DNA from 2 places in the Streptomyces sp. NPDC058665 genome. Region 2 is predicted to be linked to the other one. Evidence: riboswitches for the same ligand, from Rfam matches in the RefSeq annotation. Region 2 holds a riboswitch; the other holds the start of a gene.
What was found. Region 2 has a riboswitch for glycine ahead of gcvT (glycine cleavage system aminomethyltransferase GcvT). Riboswitches for the same ligand answer to the same signal wherever they lie in the genome.

Region 1: linked by a shared signal. The riboswitch ahead of gcvP (aminomethyl-transferring glycine dehydrogenase) and the one ahead of gcvT (glycine cleavage system aminomethyltransferase GcvT) in region 2 are both predicted to bind glycine.

The regions. Positions count from the first base shown of each region.
Region 1 covers NZ_JBHXRX010000027.1:9,539-19,384, forward strand. Annotated here, with positions in the region: gene ACFWV8_RS19265 (DNA polymerase IV) at 1-747, shown strand, start outside; gene ACFWV8_RS19270 (PRC-barrel domain-containing protein) at 744-1,166, opposite strand; glycine riboswitch at 1,279-1,376, shown strand; gene gcvP (aminomethyl-transferring glycine dehydrogenase) at 1,555-4,440, shown strand; gene ACFWV8_RS19280 (DUF5999 family protein) at 4,580-4,786, opposite strand; gene ACFWV8_RS19285 (hypothetical protein) at 5,158-5,784, opposite strand; gene ACFWV8_RS19290 (glutamate--cysteine ligase) at 6,287-7,819, shown strand; gene ACFWV8_RS19295 (substrate-binding domain-containing protein) at 7,849-9,600, opposite strand; gene ACFWV8_RS19300 (CPBP family intramembrane glutamic endopeptidase) at 9,784-9,846, shown strand, end outside.
Region 2 covers NZ_JBHXRX010000016.1:73,009-82,854, forward strand. Annotated here, with positions in the region: gene ACFWV8_RS12950 (DUF3140 domain-containing protein) at 1-270, opposite strand, end outside; gene ACFWV8_RS12955 (L-serine ammonia-lyase) at 290-1,672, opposite strand; gene glyA (serine hydroxymethyltransferase) at 1,851-3,119, opposite strand; gene gcvH (glycine cleavage system protein GcvH) at 3,136-3,513, opposite strand; gene gcvT (glycine cleavage system aminomethyltransferase GcvT) at 3,604-4,767, opposite strand; glycine riboswitch at 4,935-5,032, opposite strand; gene ACFWV8_RS12975 (AAA family ATPase) at 5,193-5,867, shown strand; gene ACFWV8_RS12980 (enhanced serine sensitivity protein SseB) at 5,955-6,704, shown strand; gene ACFWV8_RS12985 (enhanced serine sensitivity protein SseB C-terminal domain-containing protein) at 6,837-7,631, shown strand; gene ACFWV8_RS12990 (ABC transporter permease) at 8,048-9,046, shown strand; gene ACFWV8_RS12995 (ABC transporter substrate-binding protein) at 9,143-9,846, shown strand, end outside.

The sequences.
Region 1 (9,846 bases), on a different contig from region 2:
AAGGCTCACGGCACGTCGCTGTACCGGATGGCGTCCGGGCACGACGACCGGCCGGTGGTGGCCGAGCGTGAGACCAAGTCCGTGTCCGTCGAGGACACCTTCGACGTCGATCTGCACGACCGGGTGCGGGTCAGGACGGAGGTGGACCGGCTGGCGGAGCGGTGTGTGCGGCGGCTGCGGGAGTCCGGGCACTCGGGGCGGACGATCGTCCTCAAGGTGCGGCGGTACGACTTCTCGACGCTCACCCGCTCCGAGACGCTCCGCGGGCCCACGGACGACCCGGTGGTGGTGCGTGAGGCGGCGGGGAGGCTGCTGGAGTCCCTGGACACCACCGGCGGGGTGCGGCTGCTGGGGGTGGGCGTGACGGGGCTGACCGACTACACGCAGGAGGACCTGTTCGCGCAGGCCGCGGCGGAGGCGGAGCCTGCGACAGAGGCTGAGCCGGACGCGGGGACGGTGGCGGACGAGCCCGGCTCCGGGCCGCCGCTGTCGCTGCCGCCCGGGGCGGACGCGGACGCGATCGCGGTGGCCGTCACCGAGCGGCACTGGCCGGCGGGGCACGACGTGCGTCATGCCGAGTTCGGCGCGGGGTGGGTGCAGGGGAGCGGGGTGGGGCGGGTCACCGTACGGTTCGAGGAGCCCACGTCGGCCGTTCCCGGGCGGGTGCGGACGTTCCGTACGGACGATCCCGACCTGGCGCTCTCCGAGCCGCTGCCCCTGGTCGCGCACCCGCCGGAGAAGCCTTAGCGCTGCGGCCGGTCCCGCTCCCGTTCGCCGGGGCGGGCGGCGGTGTCGCGGCCCGCCACATGGCCGAAGTCCCGGTCGGCGGCCGGGCGTTCCGGGGCCGCGGGTTCCGGCAGGGCCAGTTCGTAATGGTGGTAGAGCTGGATCTCCTGGTCGGGGGAGAGATGGCGGCCGACCCCGAAGTCCGGGGCGTCCTTGATCAGCCCGCGTTCGTAGGGGACGTGCAGGGACTCGTCGCGGTAGGTGCTGGGGGCCAGGGGCACGAACGCGTCCCGGCTGAACAGTCCGGTCCGTACCGCCGCCCACTCCGGCACACCGGTGGCATCGTCCAGATACACCTCGTCGACGGTGCCGATCTTGTGCCCGTCGCGGTCGTACGCCTTGCGGCCGATCAGGCTGCGCGGATCGATGTCGGTCTGCACGGTCCCTCCAACTGGTCGCAAATGCTCCCTCGCTCTACGAAAGGGCACATTCGGGGTATCGGCCACTCGAAGGCCCTGGCGGGAACTCGCTGGTAGGCTGGCCAGTGGCTGTAGACCCCATGCGGGAGAGCCGTCCGGTGAGACTGCCGGAGGCGCCGAAGGAGCAAATCCTCCCCGGAAACTCTCAGGCCCCCGTACCGCATGGACGAGGTCACTCTGGAAAGCAGGGCAGGTGTCGGACGGCATCCGCTCTCACCGACGGTGAAAATCGGCCCGCCTCGCGGCGGTCCGGTGAAACTCTCAGGTTGATGTGACAGAGGGGGAGGCCGTCCGGGCACCTGTGTATCGGTGCCCCTCGCAGGTCGCGCCAGACCAGGAGGCCTCCCGTATGACATCTCATCGCACGCCGCTCTCGCAGCTGGAGCGGGGAATCCCCTTCGAGCAGCGCCATGTCGGCCCCGACACCGCCGCGCAGGCCAAGATGCTCGCGCAGGTCGGTTACGGCTCGCTGGACGAGCTGACCGCCGCCGCGGTGCCCGACGTGATCAAGAGCGCCGAGGCCCTGCGGCTGCCCGCCGCGCGGACCGAGGCCGAGGTCCTCGCCGAGCTGCGGTCCCTCGCGGACCGCAATCAGGTCCTCGCGCCGATGATCGGTCTCGGCTACTACGGCACGTTCACGCCGCCGGTGATCCTCCGCAACGTGATGGAGAATCCCGCCTGGTACACCGCGTACACGCCGTACCAGCCCGAGATCTCGCAGGGCCGTCTGGAGGCGCTGCTCAACTTCCAGACCATGGTGGCCGATCTGACCGGCCTGCCGACCTCCGGCGCCTCCCTGCTGGACGAGGGCACGGCCGCCGCCGAGGCCATGGCGCTCGCCCGGCGCGTCGGCAAGGTGAAGGACGGCGTCTTCCTGGTCGACGCCGACGCCCTGCCGCAGACCGTCGCGGTGATCCGCACCCGGGCCGAACCCGCGGGCGTCGACGTCCTCGTCGCCGACCTGGCCGACGGCATTCCCGCCGAGGCCGCCGAGCGCGGGGTCTTCGGCGTGCTCGTGCAGTACCCGGGCGCCTCGGGCGCCGTACGGGACATCAAGCCCGTCATCGAGCAGGCGCACGAACTGGGCGCCGTCGTCACCGTCGCCGCCGACCTGCTGGCCCTCACGCTGCTCACCTCGCCCGGTGAACTCGGCGCGGACATCGCCGTCGGCACCACCCAGCGGTTCGGCGTCCCCATGGGCTTCGGCGGACCGCACGCCGGATACATGGCCGTACGCGAGAAGTTCGCCCGCAACCTGCCCGGACGGCTTGTCGGGGTCTCCGTGGACGCCGACGGGAACAAGGCGTACCGGCTGGCGCTCCAGACCCGCGAGCAGCACATCCGGCGCGAGAAGGCCACCAGCAACATCTGCACCGCGCAGGTGCTGCTGGCCGTGATGGCCGGGATGTACGCGGTCTACCACGGCCCCGACGGGCTGCGCGCCATCGCCGAACGCACCCACCGCTACGCGACAGTCCTCGCCGGCGGCCTGCGCGCGGGCGGGGTCGAGATCGTGCACGAGGCGTACTTCGACACGCTGACCGTACGGGTCCCGGGCCGCGCCGCCGAGGTCGTGGCCGCCGCCCGCGAGGGCGGGGTCAACCTCCACCCCGTCGACGCCGACCATGTCTCACTGGCCTGCGACGAGACGACCGGGCGCGCCCAACTCGCCGCAGTATGGGCCGCCTTCGGCGTCACCGGCGACATCGAGGCCCTGGACGCCGCGTCCGCCGACGCGCTGCCGGAGACCCTGGTGCGCACCGACGAGTACCTCACGCACCCGGTTTTCCACCAGCACCGCTCGGAGACCGCGATGCTGCGCTACCTGCGCAGGCTCGCCGACCGTGACTACGCGCTGGACCGCGGCATGATCCCCCTCGGCTCCTGCACCATGAAGCTCAACGCCACCACCGAGATGGAGCCGGTGACCTGGCCGGAGTTCGCCGCACTGCACCCCTTCGCGCCCGCCGGGCAGGCGCAGGGCTATCTCACGCTGATCCGTGAGCTGGAGGAGCGCCTGGCGGAGGTCACCGGCTACGACGCGGTGTCCCTCCAGCCCAACGCCGGCTCCCAGGGCGAACTCGCCGGGCTGCTGGCCGTACGGGCGTACCACCGCGCGAACGGCGACACCGGCCGTACCGTCTGCCTCATCCCGTCCTCCGCGCACGGCACGAACGCCGCGAGCGCGGTCATGGCCGGGATGAAGGTCGTCGTCGTGAAGACCCGCGATGACGGTGACGTCGACGTCGACGACCTGCACGCCAAAATCGAGCGCCACGGCGACGAACTGGCCGTCCTGATGGTCACCTACCCGTCCACGCACGGTGTGTTCGAGGAGCACATCAGCGACGTCTGCGCGGCCGTGCACGACGCGGGCGGTCAGGTGTACGTCGACGGCGCGAACCTCAACGCGCTGGTGGGGCTGGCGAAGCCGGGCCGGTTCGGCTCGGACGTGTCGCACCTGAACCTGCACAAGACCTTCTGCATCCCGCACGGCGGCGGCGGCCCCGGCGTCGGCCCGGTCGGCGTACGCGCCCACCTCGCCCCGTACCTGCCCAACCACCCGCTCCAGCCCGCCGCGGGCCCCGAGACGGGCGTCGGGCCGATCTCGGCGGCCCCCTGGGGCTCGGCGGGGATACTGCCGATCTCCTGGGCCTATGTCCGGCTGATGGGCGGTGAGGGCCTCAAGCGCGCCACGCAGGTCGCCGTACTGGCCGCGAACTACATCGCCAAGCGGCTTGAGCCGCACTTCCCGGTTCTCTACACGGGTCCGCACGGACTGGTGGCGCACGAGTGCATCGTGGACTTGCGTCCGCTGTCGAAGTCGACCGGCGTCAGCGTCGACGACATCGCCAAGCGGCTCATCGACTACGGGTTCCACGCGCCCACGATGTCGTTCCCGGTGGCCGGCACGCTGATGATCGAGCCCACCGAGAGTGAGGACCTGGCCGAACTCGACCGGTTCTGCGAGACGATGATCGCGATCCGCGCCGAGATCGAGAAGGTCGCGTCGGGCCAGTGGCCGACGGACGACAACCCGCTGCGCAACGCCCCGCACACGGCAGCCGCGCTGGGCGGGGAGTGGGAGCACGCGTACAGCCGTCAGGAGGCGGTCTTCCCGGCCGGGGTCTCGGCGGCCGACAAGTACTGGCCACCGGTCCGCCGGATCGACGGTGCGTTCGGTGACCGCAATCTCGTGTGTTCGTGCCCGCCGCTGGACGAGTACGACAACTGACGGACGGCGCACGGCCGTCGGGCCGTGCTGTGCGCGGACGGAAGGCGTACGCGGGTCGCCCGCGGCGCACGCGTCAAGCACATGCGTCGGGGCCGGTTCGGAGTGAACTCTCCGGGCCGGCCCCCTTTTACGGACGGCTTCAGGCTGCCGTCATGACCTGTTCGCTGCCGGCCGGCCGGTGCGGAGCGATGATCTGGCCGTCGGGCAGCAGCTCCCCGGTGTCCTCGAAGAGCAGGACGCCGTTGCACAGCAGGCTCCAGCCCTGCTCCGGGTGGTGGGCCGCGTGACGGGCGGCTTCCCGGTCGGCTGAGTCGGCTGTCGGACAGGCTGGCTGGTGCTGGCACATGAGTGGATTCTTTCGCTGCGTCGTGGTGTGTGTCCTGCGGCTCGACGTGGTCATGGCCGCCCCCCGGTTTCTCTTGGTCCGTACCCCAGTGTTGCCCCACGGACGTCGATCCGCAGGGATTTCGCGGCAGCGCTTGTCTCTGCTTAAGGACGTGTCACCCGCCCGGACGGTTCAGCCCAACTGGGCTGTCCTTTCGGGTGGTTCGGGGTGACCCGTCCGGACTACTCCGGACGGGCGCGGCACGGTGCCCCGTAACCAGCACAGAGCCCCGTGACCGTTGAGGGGCCACGGGGCAGTGTAGGGGCGCGCGGGGCGGTTGGGAGACGGCCGGGACGCGAGCGAGCAGTCCGGAGGCGGCCGGCCGGTGCCGCTCAGCCGGTGGTCAGCAGCGGCGCGGACGCGGCGGTGGACGCCTTCGCCGGGGCCGCGGAGAGCATCGAGGTGAGCCGGGGACCCATCATCGGGAGCAGGTCGGCGGCGCGGTGCGGCCGGTGGGCCACGATGCCGGGCGGGGCGGGAGCGAGCGGGATCAGCAGGTCGGCCGGGGCGGGAGCGCCGACAGAGGCGTCGGCCTCGATGTCCTGGTGCAGCCAGAGGGTGAGCATGTACAGGCCCGGGACCGAGAGCAGCCGCGGCTGGTACGGCGCCTTCACCGTCTCGGCCTGGCGCACGGCCCGTTCCGTGGCGGAGATGTAGGGGCCCTCGAAGAAGCGCGAGAACGCCCAGCCGTCCGGGGTGAGCATCGTGTCCGCCGCCGCGACGGCTCGGTCGCCGCTGCGGATCAGGAAACGCCAGCCGGCCAGCCTGGTCTGTGGCGCGTCGCTGCTCGGGGCGATCTGTTCCAGTACGTGTACCGGAAGGGGCAGTTCGGGGCTCAGCGGTCCCTGGACGGACCGGAGAGCGGGCGTACGGGCCTCGCGCACGGCGGTGGGAGAACCGAGTGCCGCGAGGACGCTGCGCAGGGCGGGCGCTGGAGCCGGGGAGACATGCAGCGGCATGGTGGGTTGCCTCTCGCTCAGTAGGCACAGTGGAGCGTCGAAGGTGCGGGTGCGGACGTCGCTGTCGGCGTGCGTGGTCAGAGGATGGCCCCGGGCCATGGCCGGGCTTCAACTCTCTGCCTCGTTCGCACAGAGTTTATACGATGTGTGTTCACAGAATGTTTCTTCCGTCTGTCGCCCTTATTGCGTCAAGGCGATATCCGGTCCATCTTGTGCGGAATCGCCTTCGGCGAACCGTCGGATGAACGGTGAACAGAGGCGCGTGGCCTGGGGTTATCCGGGCCGGCGCGGTAGGCCGAAACCCGTCGGCGTTTTCGTCCACCGGGCGGAAAGTGAAATCGCTCACCACCGCATGCCGAAGGAATGTGCCCGAGGCCGATCGGTCCAGCTTACCCGGCGCTCCGCGGAAACGGAGCGTTATGGATCACTGAGTCTGGGCACTATCGATCGTGAAGCGATGCCCGGCGCCGCCGGGCGGCCGAGGCGAAGGAGGGAACCTCCGATGGGGGAGAAGGTCGAATCGGACGGTACCGGCGTGTCCGATCGACAGGAATACCGCAGGAGGCTCCAGCAGTGCCTGGCGGTGCTGGGGAGGCTCCTGGGGGAGAAGCGGTTCGACCGGCCCAGGAATCTGATGGGTCTGGAGATCGAGCTGAATCTCGCCGGATCCGACGGGATGCCCCGGATGATGAATGGGGAAGTTCTTGAAAGGATCGCGAGCCGCGATTTCCAGACCGAACTCGGAATGTTCAACCTGGAAGTGAATATCGCCCCGCACCGACTTGACGGACGCGTTCTCGACCAGCTCGCCGAAGAACTGCGCACGGGTCTCGGATATGCCCATCGCAAAGCGAATGAGGTCGACGCCGGCATCGTGATGATCGGAATTCTGCCGACGCTCTCCCTCGACGACGTGGTCTCCACGAACCTCTCGGACGCGGACCGCTACACCCTTCTCAACGACCGGATGGTGGCGGCGCGGGGCGAGGACTTCGCCCTCGACATCGACGGTGTCGAGCGTCTCACCTGCAGTTCTCCCTCGATCGCGCCCGAAGCGGCCTGCACGTCCGTGCAGTTGCACCTCCAGGTCACGCCCGACCGCTTCGCCGATGTGTGGAACGCCGCGCAGTGCGTCGCCGCCGTACAGATCGCCATCGGCGCCAACGCGCCTTTCCTGTTCGGAAAGGAGTTGTGGCGCGAGTCCCGGCCGCCGCTCTTCCTTCAGGCGACCGACACCCGGCCCCCTGAGCTCCAGGCACAGGGCGTACGGCCCCGGACCTGGTTCGGCGAGCGCTGGATCGACTCCGTGTACGACCTCTTCGAGGAGAATCTGCGCTATTTCCCGCCACTTCTGCAGATGAGTGACGACCAGGATCCGCACCAGGTCCTGGACGAGGGCGGTACACCCCGCCTGTCGGAGCTGGTCCTCCACAACGGCACCGTCTACCGATGGAACAGACCCGTGTACGACGTCGCCGACGGACAGCCCCATCTTCGGGTCGAGAATCGCGTGCTGCCCGCCGGGCCGACCGTCACCGACGTCGTCGCCAACGCCGCCTTCTACTACGGGCTCGTGCGCGCGCTCGCCGAGGACTCCAGACCCGTCTGGACCCGGCTGCCGTTCGACACCGCCGCGCGGAACTTCGAGACCGCGTGCCGCGACGGCATCGACGCCCGGCTCAGCTGGCCCCGTAACGGCCGGGCGAGCGGCGGCGTCACCGAGGTGTCGGCGGTCCGGCTTGTACGCGACGAACTGCTGCCGCTCGCTGCCGCCGGACTCGACGCGTGGAACGTGGAGCCGGCCGACCGCGACTTCTACCTCGGGGTGATCGAGGGGCGCTGCCGGAGCCGGGTGAACGGGGCCTCGTGGCAGGTGGACACCTTCCACCGGGCGCGGGAGGCGGGGCTCCGCAGGGAGGCCGCGCTCGCCGCCACGACCCGGCGGTACGCCGAGCTGATGCACCTGGGGGAGCCGGTGCACACCTGGCCGGTGGGCTTCCCCGCTCCCGCGCGGATGCCGGACCTCTCCGTCTGACGCGGGTCCCGGCCGGCTCCGGACGTGCCCTACCTCCTTGCCCCCACCGACAGGATCGCCTCGGTCATCACCGACCGGATGTCGGCCGGGTCACTCACCTCGTAACCCGCGCCGCCGGTGATCCGCGCGATCTCGTCCAGCGCCCCGGGGTCCGCGTCCGGGCCCACGGCGATCGTGATCAGCGGGACCGGGCGCCTGGGGTCGGCGAGCTTCCGCAGCTCGTCCATGAGGGCCGTACGCGCCGCGCCGTCCGGGTCCGTCCCGCCGGTGAGGACGACGACCGCGTTGCACTTGCCGCTCACGTACGACGACTGGGCCTCTTTGAAGGCGGCCAGCGTCGTGTCGTACATCCCGGTCGCCGATGCCGTCCCCACCGGCGACAGAGCCGTGACGGCGTCCGAGAGGCTGTCGCGGTGGGTGGCGCCGGCCTTGGCGCGCTCGCCCAGCGGCGCGGTCTCGGCCAGCTTGCGGAAATCCTTGCCGCCGTCGCGACCGGCGGCGAAATCCCAGAGGCCGACCTCGTCGTCCGGCGTGAACCCGGCGAGTGTCTGGAGCACCGAGGCCTTCGTGACCTCCAGCCGGGACTCGCCGCCGCTGCCCAGTACGGGCTGCGCCATCGAGCCCGAGGTGTCGACGACCACGGTCAGCCTGGCGTGCTGGAGGATCACCGTCCACATGCCGAGCGTCTCCCGGACCAGGTCGGTGGTCGGCGGCCGGGCCTCCGACAGGGCGTACGGCTGGGGCGCGCGCCCGCCCGCCGCCCGGACCAGGTCGTCCGCCACGGCGGAGTGTGCCGTACGGAAGCCGTGCTCCGCCATGGTGCGCTGTGCCTCCTCCCCGTTGAGGAGGGACATGAAGCGGGTCACGGCGCGGCTCTCTTCCGTGGTCAGCTCCGGCTCGTTGACGAGGTTCAGCGGGTAGTCCAGGACCGGGCTCGCGTCCGTCGGATAGAACAGCTGGAGGTCGGAGACGCCGCCGTCGGTGGAGTTGTGGGTGAACGCGGCCTGCTCGGTGAGGAAGACCGCCTCGTTGCCCCTGGCCACGTCCGCCAGTGCCAGGGACGGGATCACCTGGCCGTCGGAGTCCGACACCCGCGCGGCCAGCGCCTCGGCGGTTGCCGCGATCAGGGTGCCGCTGTCCTGGTCCGCCTTGCGCGCGGACGTGACGACGCTGCTGAACGCGAGCAGCCCGGTGGCGCTGCGCGCCGGGTCGGCCGCGCCGAGCCGCACCCCGTTCTTGCCGGTGGTGACGGTCGTCAACTCGGCCCAGGTGTACGTCTTCCCGGGCCAGCCGAGCCTCGTGCCGGCGGAGGGGACCACGGCCAGGGCCACCGGTGTGGTGGCCGCGCTGCCCGCGGGTGTCAGCGCGATGTTGGCGTCGGCGGTCAGCGCGCGCTCGACCCAGACGTCGGAGTCCGGCAGCCAGGCCTCGTAGTCGTCCGCGGCCGTGCCGGTGGCGAGGTCGTCGGCGATCTCGTGGTTCTCGCGGGAGTCGACCCGGACGTCGATGCAGCGGCCGTCGGAGGTGATGTCGTCGCGCCGGGCGCTGTCGGCGACGGCCGTCACGGCGGGGGCGATGTCCGGCGAGGCCGCCAGATCGATCCGCACCGGGGAGCCCGCGCAGCCGTCGGCGAAGGACAGGATCCCGCTCGCCGCCGCGATGCCGGTCCCCGCGGCGAGGCTCAGCAGGACCGCTGTGGCGATCAGGACATTGCGACGGCGTGGACGGTGGCCCCTGGTGCTGTCCGACGTTTCGCCGTCGGGCAAGCTGTGACGTTCCATGACGGTGGTGCCCCTCCTTGACCTGAACAAGGAAAATGGGGGGCTCGGCCCGCTGAATGACGCCAGCCCCCCGGCCTGTCGCGTGCGGTCCTCGTACCCGCATTCGAGACCCTAGCGGGACGGGAAGGGGGTTGAGGCGCGATTGGTCAACTGGAGGCAACTGTGCAGACGGAGGCGGGCCGCGTGGCCGATTCCCTTCCCCAAGAAGGCCTGTCGCGCAGGATGCTGCGGTCCGAGGTACTGATC
Region 2 (9,846 bases):
GTACATGACCCGGGTGTCTTCCTCGGTCAGCTCGCTGCGGCGCTTCTGCAGGATCTCCAGCACCCGCAGCCCGGTGGTCGTCCACTCGGACTCCGACTCGGACTCGGACTCCGACTCCGACTCGGATGCGGACCCGGAGTCCGCGCCCTCCGCGCCCTCCGCGCCCCCCTCCGTCTGGAGGACCACGCCGATCTCCTGCGAGGTCATGTTGACCACGCCGTGGAACTCGGTCCAGAGCGTTTCGAGTTCGAGTGCGGACATACCGGCCATGTCATTCACTCCTGACGTCTCAGCATTCGATGATGTTCACCGCGAGCCCGCCCCGCGCGGTCTCCTTGTACTTGACCGACATGTCAGCGCCGGTCTCCTTCATCGTCTTGATGACCTTGTCCAGCGACACCTTGTGGCTGCCGTCGCCGCGCAGCGCCATCTTCGCCGCCGTCACCGCCTTGACCGCCGCCATGCCGTTGCGCTCGATGCACGGGATCTGGACGAGGCCGCCGACCGGGTCACAGGTCAGGCCGAGGTTGTGCTCCATACCGATCTCGGCCGCGTTCTCGACCTGTTCGGGGCTGCCGCCCAGCACCTCCGCGAGGGCGCCCGCCGCCATCGAGCAGGCGGAGCCGACCTCGCCCTGGCAGCCGACCTCGGCGCCCGAGATGGACGCGTTCTCCTTGAAGAGCATGCCGATCGCGCCGGCGGCGAGCAGGAAGCGGACGATGTCGTCGTCCTTCTCGGCGTCCGTGTGCCCGGCAGCGGCGAAGTTCAGGTAGTAGTGCAGCACCGCCGGGATGATGCCCGCCGCGCCGTTCGTGGGGGCGGTGACGACACGCCCGCCCGCCGCGTTCTCCTCGTTGACCGCCATCGCGTAGAGGGTGATCCACTCCATCGCGCGGGCCGCCGGGTCGCCCTCGGCACGCAGCTGCCGGGCGGAGTTCGCCGCGCGGCGGCGCACCTTGAGTCCGCCGGGCAGCAGGCCCTCGCGGGTCATACCGCGTGACACGCACTCGCGCATGGCTCCCCAGATCTCCAGCAGCCCCTCGCGGATCTCGGTCTCCGTGCGCCACGCCTTCTCGTTCTCCAGCATGAGCGCGGAGATCGAGAGCCCGGTCTCGCCGGCCAGCCGCAACAGCTCGTCACCGCTGCGGAAGCGGTACGTCAGCACCGTGTCGTCCAACTTGATGCGGTCCTCGTCCACGGCGTCCTCGTCCACGACGAAGCCGCCGCCGACCGAGTAGTACGTCTTCTCCAGGAGGACGGTGCCGGCGGAGTCGTACGCGAAGACCGTCATGCCGTTCGCGTGGTACGGCAGCGCCTTGCGCCGGTGCAGGATCAGGTCCGCGTCGAAGTCGAAGCCGATCTCGTGCATCCCGAGCAGGCTGATCCGGCCGCTGCTCCGGATGGCCTCCACGCGCGCGTCGGCGGACTCGATGTCGACCGTACGGGGGGACTCGCCCGCCAGGCCCAGCAGCACCGCCTTGGGCGTCCCGTGGCCGTGGCCGGTGGCGCCGAGCGAGCCGAAGAGCTCGGCCCGTACCGAGGCGGTGTGGGCGATCAGGCCCTCGTTCTTCAGCCGCCGCGCGAAGAGACCGGCCGCGCGCATGGGGCCGACCGTGTGGGAGCTGGACGGGCCGATGCCGATCGAGAACAGGTCGAAGACCGAGATGGCCACGGTGGTACTCCTTGCGGGCTGGTAGACGCCGTCGTCTGCCGGGGTGGTGCGGAAAACGTAACTACAGGTGCAACGGTACGGCGCGCCGCGCGCGCCGGTCGGGTGCGCGCGGCGCGGCCGTGGGCCTCGGACACGCCCTGGTCGCGGATGCGACCTCGGCCGTGGGGACCCGGTGGGACTACAGGCCGGGGTACAGCGGGTGCTTCGTCGCCAGCGCCGTCACGCGCGCCGCCAGGGCCTCGCGGTCGAACTCCGGCTTCAGGGCCGCCGCGATGACGTCGGCGACCTCGGTGAAGTCCTCGGCCGTGAAGCCGCGGGTGGCGAGCGCCGGGGTGCCGATCCGCAGGCCGGATGTGACCATCGGCGGGCGCGGGTCGTTCGGGACGGCGTTGCGGTTGACCGTGATGCCGATCTCGTGCAGCCGGTCCTCCGCCTGCTGCCCGTCCAGCTCCGAGTTCCGCAGGTCGACCAGGACCAGGTGCACGTCCGTACCGCCCGACAGGACCGAGACGCCGGCCTTGGTGACGTCGTCCTGGACCAGCCGCTCGGCGAGGATGCGCGCGCCGTCCAGCGTCAGCTGCTGGCGCTCCTTGAACTCCTCGGACGCCGCGATCTTGAAGGAGACCGCCTTCGCCGCGATGACATGCTCCAGCGGGCCGCCCTGCTGGCCGGGGAAGACCGCGGAGTTGATCTTCTTGGCCAGCTCCTGGGTGGAGAGGATCACACCGCCGCGCGGGCCGCCCAGGGTCTTGTGCGTGGTCGTGGTGACGACGTGCGCGTGCGGCACCGGGTTCGGGTGCAGCCCGGCGGCGACCAGACCGGCGAAGTGCGCCATGTCGACCATCAGGTACGCGCCGACCTCGTCGGCGATCCGGCGGAACGCGGCGAAGTCGAGCTGCCGCGGGTACGCCGACCAGCCGGCCACGATGAGCTTGGGGCGCGACTCCTTCGCCAGCCGCTCGACCTCGGCCATGTCGACCTGGCCGCTCTCCTCGTCGACGTGGTAGGCGACCACGTTGTAGAGCTTGCCGGAGAAGTTGATCTTCATACCGTGGGTGAGGTGGCCGCCGTGGGCCAGATTCAGACCCATGATCGTGTCGCCGGGCTTCAGCAGTGCGAACATCGCCGCGGCGTTCGCCTGCGCGCCGGAGTGCGGCTGCACGTTGGCGTGCTCGGCGCCGAAGAGCGCCTTCACCCGGTCGATCGCGATGTTCTCGACCACGTCGACGTACTCACAGCCGCCGTAGTAGCGGCGGCCCGGGTAGCCCTCGGCGTACTTGTTGGTCAGGACGGAGCCCTGGGCCTCCATGACGGCGACCGGCGCGAAGTTCTCCGACGCGATCATTTCGAGCGTCGACTGCTGGCGGTGGAGTTCGGAGTCGACGGCGGCGGCGACATCCGGGTCGAGCTCGTGGAGTGAGGAGTTGAGGAGCGACTTCGAAGACATCACAGTCCCTGGGGTCTCAGTTGCCGGAGAATTCGGTGTACTCGTCGGCGGAGAGCAGGTCCTTCGGCTCCTCCGCGACGCGTACCTTGAACAGCCAGCCGCCCTCGAAGGGTGCGGAGTTCACCAGCGAGGGGTCGTCCACGACGTCCTGGTTCGCCTCGGTGACCTCACCCGTCACGGGGGAGTACAGGTCGCTGACCGACTTGGTCGACTCCAGCTCACCGCAGGTCTCGCCCGCGGTCACCGTGTCACCGACCGCGGGGAGCTCGGCGAACACGACGTCGCCGAGGGCGTTCGCCGCGAACTCCGTGATGCCGACCGTCGAGACGCCGTCATCGGCGGTCGACAGCCACTCGTGCTCCTTGCTGTAGCGCAGCTGCTGGGGGTTGCTCATGGCGTGAATTCTCCTGTACGCGGGGGTGTGGTGGTGAACACGTGTCTTGCGGAGTGAGATGCCGGCGCGGCACCTCGTGGGTGCCGGGCGCTACTTCTGTCGTTTGTAGAAGGGCAGCGCGACGACGTCGTACGGCTCGACCGAGCCCCGGATGTCGACCCCGACGCCCGCCGTGCCCGCCGCGGCGTGCGACGCGTCCACATAGGCCATCGCGATCGGCCGGCCCAGTGTCGGCGACGGCGCGCCCGAGGTGACATGGCCGACGACCTCGCCGCCGGCCACGACCGGGTATCCGGCGCGCGGCACCCGGCGGCCCTCGGCGACGAGCCCGACCAGCTTGCGCGGCGGCGCGTTCCCGGCGCGCTCGGCGGCGGCCTCCAGCGCCGGGCGCCCCACGAAGTAACCCTCCTTCTCGAACTTGACCACCCTGCCCAGGCCCGCGTCGAAGGGCGTGAGACCGGTGGTCAGCTCCTGCCCGTACAGCGGCATCCCGGCCTCCATACGGAGGGTGTCGCGGCACGAGAGCCCGGCCGGTACGAGTCCGGCGGCCGCGCCCGCGGCGGTCAGCGCCTGCCACAGCCCCTCCGCGTGCCGGGGCGCCACGAACAGCTCGAAGCCGTCCTCACCCGTGTAGCCGGTACGGGCGATCAGCGCGGGCACGCCGGCGACGGTGCCGGGCAGCCCGGCGTAGTACTTGAGCCCGGCCAGATCGGCGTCGGTGAGGGAGGCGAGGATGCCGGGCGACTCGGGGCCCTGGACGGCGAGGAGCGCGTACGCGTCGCGGTCGTCCCGCACCTCGGCGTCGAAGTCCGCGGCGCGCCCCGTCAGCTCGTCGAGCACCACCTGCGCGTTGGAGGCGTTCGCGACGACCATGAATTCGGGTGACCCGTGCGTGTCGAGGCGGTACACGATCAGGTCGTCCAGGATGCCGCCGTCCTCCTGGCAGATCATGGTGTAGCGGGCGCGGCCCACGGCGAGCGAGCCGATGTTGCCGACCAGCGCGTAGTCGAGGGCCTGGGCCGCCCGCGGGCCGCTGACGGTGATCTCACCCATGTGGGAGAGGTCGAAGAGCCCGGCCTTCGTACGGACGGCGAGATGTTCCTCCCGCTCGCTGGCGTACCGCAGCGGCATGTCCCAGCCCGCGAAGTCGGTCATGGTGGCGCCCAGCGCGCGGTGGACGGCGTCGAGCGCGGTGTGGCGCGGGCCGTCCGGACCAGCCGCTTCGGGGGCGGGCGTGTGAGACGTATTGCTCATAGGTGTGGCTCCCAGGGCATGACAGAGAGGACAATCCTCCCCATCTGTCATCGGAACCTGAGAGGTTCATCACGACCGCACGTACACGTTCATACGTACGCACACGAAAGGTCGCGACTTGCACCTTGGGTGGAAGCGCCTGACGGCGATTCGCTTTTCAGATCTGCCTCGTCCGCGCGGTACTGGGCCTGAGAGATTCAAGGGAGGAACTTGCTCCTTCGGCGCCCGGCACCCATGGTGACCAGGACTCTCCCGCGCGGATTCGAACGGCCGTTATGGAGTTGGCGCGCACATCATCGCACGGGCCTGCCGGACGGAGCCGACAGGGCCGTGAACAGCAAAACGCTTGTGCCGTATTACCCATTCTTTACACTTCAAGGGCAGGGAACATCGGCCAGGGCGATGGACCCGACAGGGGGAGGGCGATGACGTTGCAGCGGTCCCGTGCAGGCGCGTACGCGACGACCGCGGGGGTGCCCGCCCAGCCGGCAGCGGTCCCCCGCCGGACCTTGGCGGCGGTCCCACCGGTGGTCCGGGACCTGCGCGAGGGGAGAGGCCGGGGGCCCCGGCGCCTGACGTTCGGCGGCGGCGACGTGGTCGTCGTCTCCGGGCTGCCGGGCAGCGGGAAGTCCACGCTGATCGGCCGGGCCGCGGCGGGCCGGGGGATCGACTCGCAGGACACCCGCGACCGCTGGGACCGCAGGCTGCCCGCGCGGCTGCCGTACGCGGTCTACCGGCCGCTGGTGCGCCTCGCGCACTACACGGGGCTGCGGCGGGCGCTGCGCTCCGGCGAGAGCGTCGTGGTGCACGACTGCGGCACCCAGGCGTGGGTACGGCGCTGGCTGGCCCGCGAGGCGGGGCGGCGCGGCAGACGGCTCCATCTCGTCCTGCTGGACGTCACGCCGAAGACCGCCCGCGCGGGCCAGCGCGAACGTGGCCGCGGTGTGTCGGGGTACGCATTCGCCCGCCATCGCCGGGCGGTGTCCCGCCTGGTCAAGGACGCGGAGTCGGGCCGCCTCCCGGCGGGCTGCGAGTCGGCGGTCCTGCTGGACCGCGACGCGGCGGGCGCGCTGGTGGGGATCGACTTCCGGGGAGCGTGAGCGGGGCGTCCGGTGACCGGTGCGGGGTTAGGGTTTTCCGGGGTACGCGGGGGTGGGGAAGGCGTACGGGGCGATACGGGAGAGTCAGTGAACACAGCATGGCCGGGCAACGAGTTGGAAGAGGTGCTCGCCGCGTCGCTCGGGAACGCGTCGGCGGGCGGACGGCTGGTCGAGGTACTCGGCCGCAGCCAGCTCTGGGTGCCGCTGCCCAACGGCGGCGGACCCGACAGCCCCGGACTCGATCTGCCCACGCTGGAGATCGAGGGCGCGCCGTACGTCCCCGTCTTCAGTTCCGAGCAGCAGTTCCTCCAGTGCGTCGGGGCCCATATGCCCTTCACGGTCGCCCCGGCGCGTGAGTTCGCCCGCGGTCTGCCGCCGCAGCTCGGCATAGCCGTGAACCCCGGCGGCATGGTCGGCGCGCCGCTGCCGCCGCTCGCCGTCGCCGAACTGTGCCGGGTGGGCCGTACGCCGCTGGACGGGCCCGCGAGCGGCGGCCGGGTGCGGCTCTTCGAGCCCGACTGGCAGGAGGACCCCGTCGACTTCCTGACGGCCGCCGCCGAGGAGTTCGAGGCGTCCGGCGTCGTCGTCAGCGCCCGCCGGGGACTGGCGAGCATCGAGGGCGAGCCCCCGGTGCTCTTCGTCGGCGTCCAGCTCTCCTCCTGGGAGGCCGCCGAACGCAACGCGCCCATGGACGCGCTCGGCAGGGCCCTCGGCCGGACCCAGGTCGCCTGGCCCGTCAATCTCGTACTGCTGGACGCCACCCAGGATCCGGTCGGTACGTGGATGGTGGAACGGGTGCGCCCCTTCTACCAGCGCACGGCCGCCCCGCCCGTCTAACACGCCGCGCGCCCCCTGCCCCGGATCCGGCCATGACCCATCGCACTAAGCTGGTTTGATGGCCTGGCCGGCACGGGCCCGAAGTGGGGGAGGCCGGTCCAAATGGTGGATCGACGAGGGGCGGGACCCAGAGTGAGCGCGTCAGGCACCGCGGCGGCCGGGCAGGTCGAGCACATGCTGCGCCAGGTGACGCCAGGACGCTACGACGCCTACGAGGCGCTGCTCCAGGCGCTCGCGGACGGCTCGGCCGGTCAGGTGTGGATGCTGCTCTGGCACGGCCGTGCGGGCTCGCCCGACGCCCAGTACGGGAACATGGAGGTCGACGGCCTCGGCTACGCGCCCTGCGTCACCTCGGCCCAGGAGCTCTCCGTCAGTGGCTGGAACCGCGCGCACGAGGTCGTCACCGGCCGCGACATCGCCCGCGCCCTCTACCCCGAACGCTGGGGGATCTGGCTCAACCCGCACGCCCCCGGCGGCGGCGTCGGCATCCCGTGGCTCGACCTGCGCCGGATCGCCACCGGCCTCGACCGGATGCCCGCCGGCCCGCTGCGGCTCTCCGAACCGGCCGTCGAGATCCCGCAGTTCTACGCCCTGCTCACGCAGAACGCCCACCGCACCCCCGCCGTAAGGTCGTTGCGCCGCGCCTGGGTCCACCCGGCGCTCGGCGCCCCGTATCTCACCATCGGTCTGGATCTGTACGACACGAGCCCGGCGTCCGTCGACGCCGTGCGCGCGATGATGCAGCAGTCCATCGGCGCGGTCCCCGAGGGGCTGCCGGTCTCCACCGTCGCGATGTCCGACGAGTACGACCCGGTCACGATGTGGCTGCGGGCCAACTCCCGGCCGTTCTACGACCGGGAGGCCCACGGGGCGCCCCAGGCGGCGCCCGGCTACGGCTACCCGCCCGCCGCCCCGCGCGCCTACTGACCGCACGCCTGCCCGCCCGCCACGGCCGGCCGTAACGCCCCGCGCCGTACCGTTCGGTACGACAGGCGTACCGTACGGACTACGGACGTCGCGAGCCGTAGTGAAACCTACCGAAAACGGGCGGTCGTTCCGCTGAGGCGATCACAACGTCCGGATAACGGTAGGTGTCTGACTCCATCACGTTTGAGCAAACATTCCACTTGAACACTGGCGGGTGATCACTACGGCCATGAAGACTCCCGGCAGCGGGGACTGTCGGTCCCTTGTGCGAGCAGCCCAGCATCGCTCCACGGGAAGCCCTTCACGGGACGCTTCCGCGACACCAGCACCGATGAGTGCGCCAACTGATGCGAGACAGGCCGTTACAACGGCGGGTACGGGCCGGCGACCGCCGGCCAGGAGGGGTCGAAGACGTTGTGACCGCACCGATCGAGACCACCAAGTCGGCTGCCGAAGTGCAGCCGGAGGCAGTGCTCACGGGCGCCAAGCAGAGCCAGATAGAAGGGCGTTCGCTCGGTCGAATAGCCTGGACGCGCTTCAAGCGCGACAAGGCCGCCGTGGCCGGCGGCATCGTTGTCATACTCCTGGTTCTGCTCGCCGTACTGGCCAAGCCCATCCAGGCACTCTTCGATCTCGACCCCAACGCCCTGAACCAGGACCTGGTCGATCCGGAGCTGCTGGCCCCCAAGGGCGCCTGGGGCGGCATGAGCTGGGACCACCCGCTCGGTGTGGAGCCCGGCCTCGGCCGTGACCTCCTCGCCCGCATCATCGAGGGCTCCTGGGTCTCGCTCCTCGTCGCCGCCGGAGCCACCCTGCTCTCCGTGGCCATCGGCACCCTGCTCGGCGTCATCGCCGGCTACTACGGGGGCTGGGTCGACGCCGTCGTCAGCCGGCTGATGGACACCTTCCTCGCCTTCCCGCTGCTGCTCTTCGCGATCTCGATCTCCGCCGCCCTCCAGGACGGCGCCTTCGGACTCAGCGGACTGCCCCTGCGGATCGGTGTGCTGATCTTCGTGATCGGCTTCTTCAACTGGCCCTACATGGGCCGGATCGTGCGCGCGCAGACCATGAGCCTGCGCAGGCGTGAGTTCGTCGACGCGTCCCGGAGTCTGGGGGCCAGAGGGCCCTTCATCCTCTTCCGGGAACTGCTGCCGAACCTCGTGGCGCCGATCCTCGTCTACTCGACGCTCCTGATCCCCACAAACATCCTCTTCGAGGCCGGTCTGAGCTTCCTCGGAGTGGGCATCGCCCCGCCACAGGCCTCGTGGGGCGGCATGCTCACCACCGCGGTGGACCTGTACGAGGTCGATCTGCACTACATGTTCGTGCCCGGCATGGCGATCTTCATCACCGTGCTGGCATTCAACCTGCTGGGTGACGGGCTGCGTGACGCACTCGACCCCCGCAGCAAGTAGTCCCCCCAGGCACCATCCCGGTACCACCCAGCACCATCCACAGCGGCCGACCTTGAGCTCCGTGCCGTATCCATTGATAGAGGGGCTTTCCTCAGGATGAAGACCAAGAAAGCGACAGCTGTCCTGGCGACAGCCATCGTGCTGGCGCTCGGCGCGTCGGCGTGCGGCGGCTCGGACAGCAAGGACAACAACAAGAGCGACGGCGCCGGAGTCGACGCCGGACTGACGTCGGTCGTCAACAAGTCCGACAAGAAGGGGGGCACCGTCACCTTCGAGCACTCGGACGTGCCGGACTCCCTCGACCCGGGCAACACCTACTACGGCTGGGTCCAGAACTTCTCCCGCCTCTACGGCCGTACGCTCACCACCTTCAAGCCGGCCGCCGGCAAGGAAGGCCTGGAGGTTGTCCCCGACCTCGCGGAGTCGCTGGGTGAGCCGAGCCCGGACGCCAAGACCTGGACGTACAAGCTCCGCAAGGGCGTCAAGTTCGACGACGGCAGCCCGGTCACGTCCAAGGACGTCAAGTACGCCATCGAGCGCAGCAACTTCGCGCCCGAGGCCCTCTCGCACGGTCCCACCTACTTCAAGGCCTACCTGCTGGGCGGCGAGAAGTACAAGGGCCCGTACAAGGACAAGTCCCCCGAGGGCCTGAAGTCCATCGAGACCCCGGACGACCAGACGATCGTCTTCAAGCTCAACAAGCCGTTCGCCGACTTCGACTACCTGGCGACCTTCTCGCAGACGGCCCCCGTGCCGCAGGCGAAGGACAAGGGCGCCGAGTACGTCAAGCAGATCTCGTC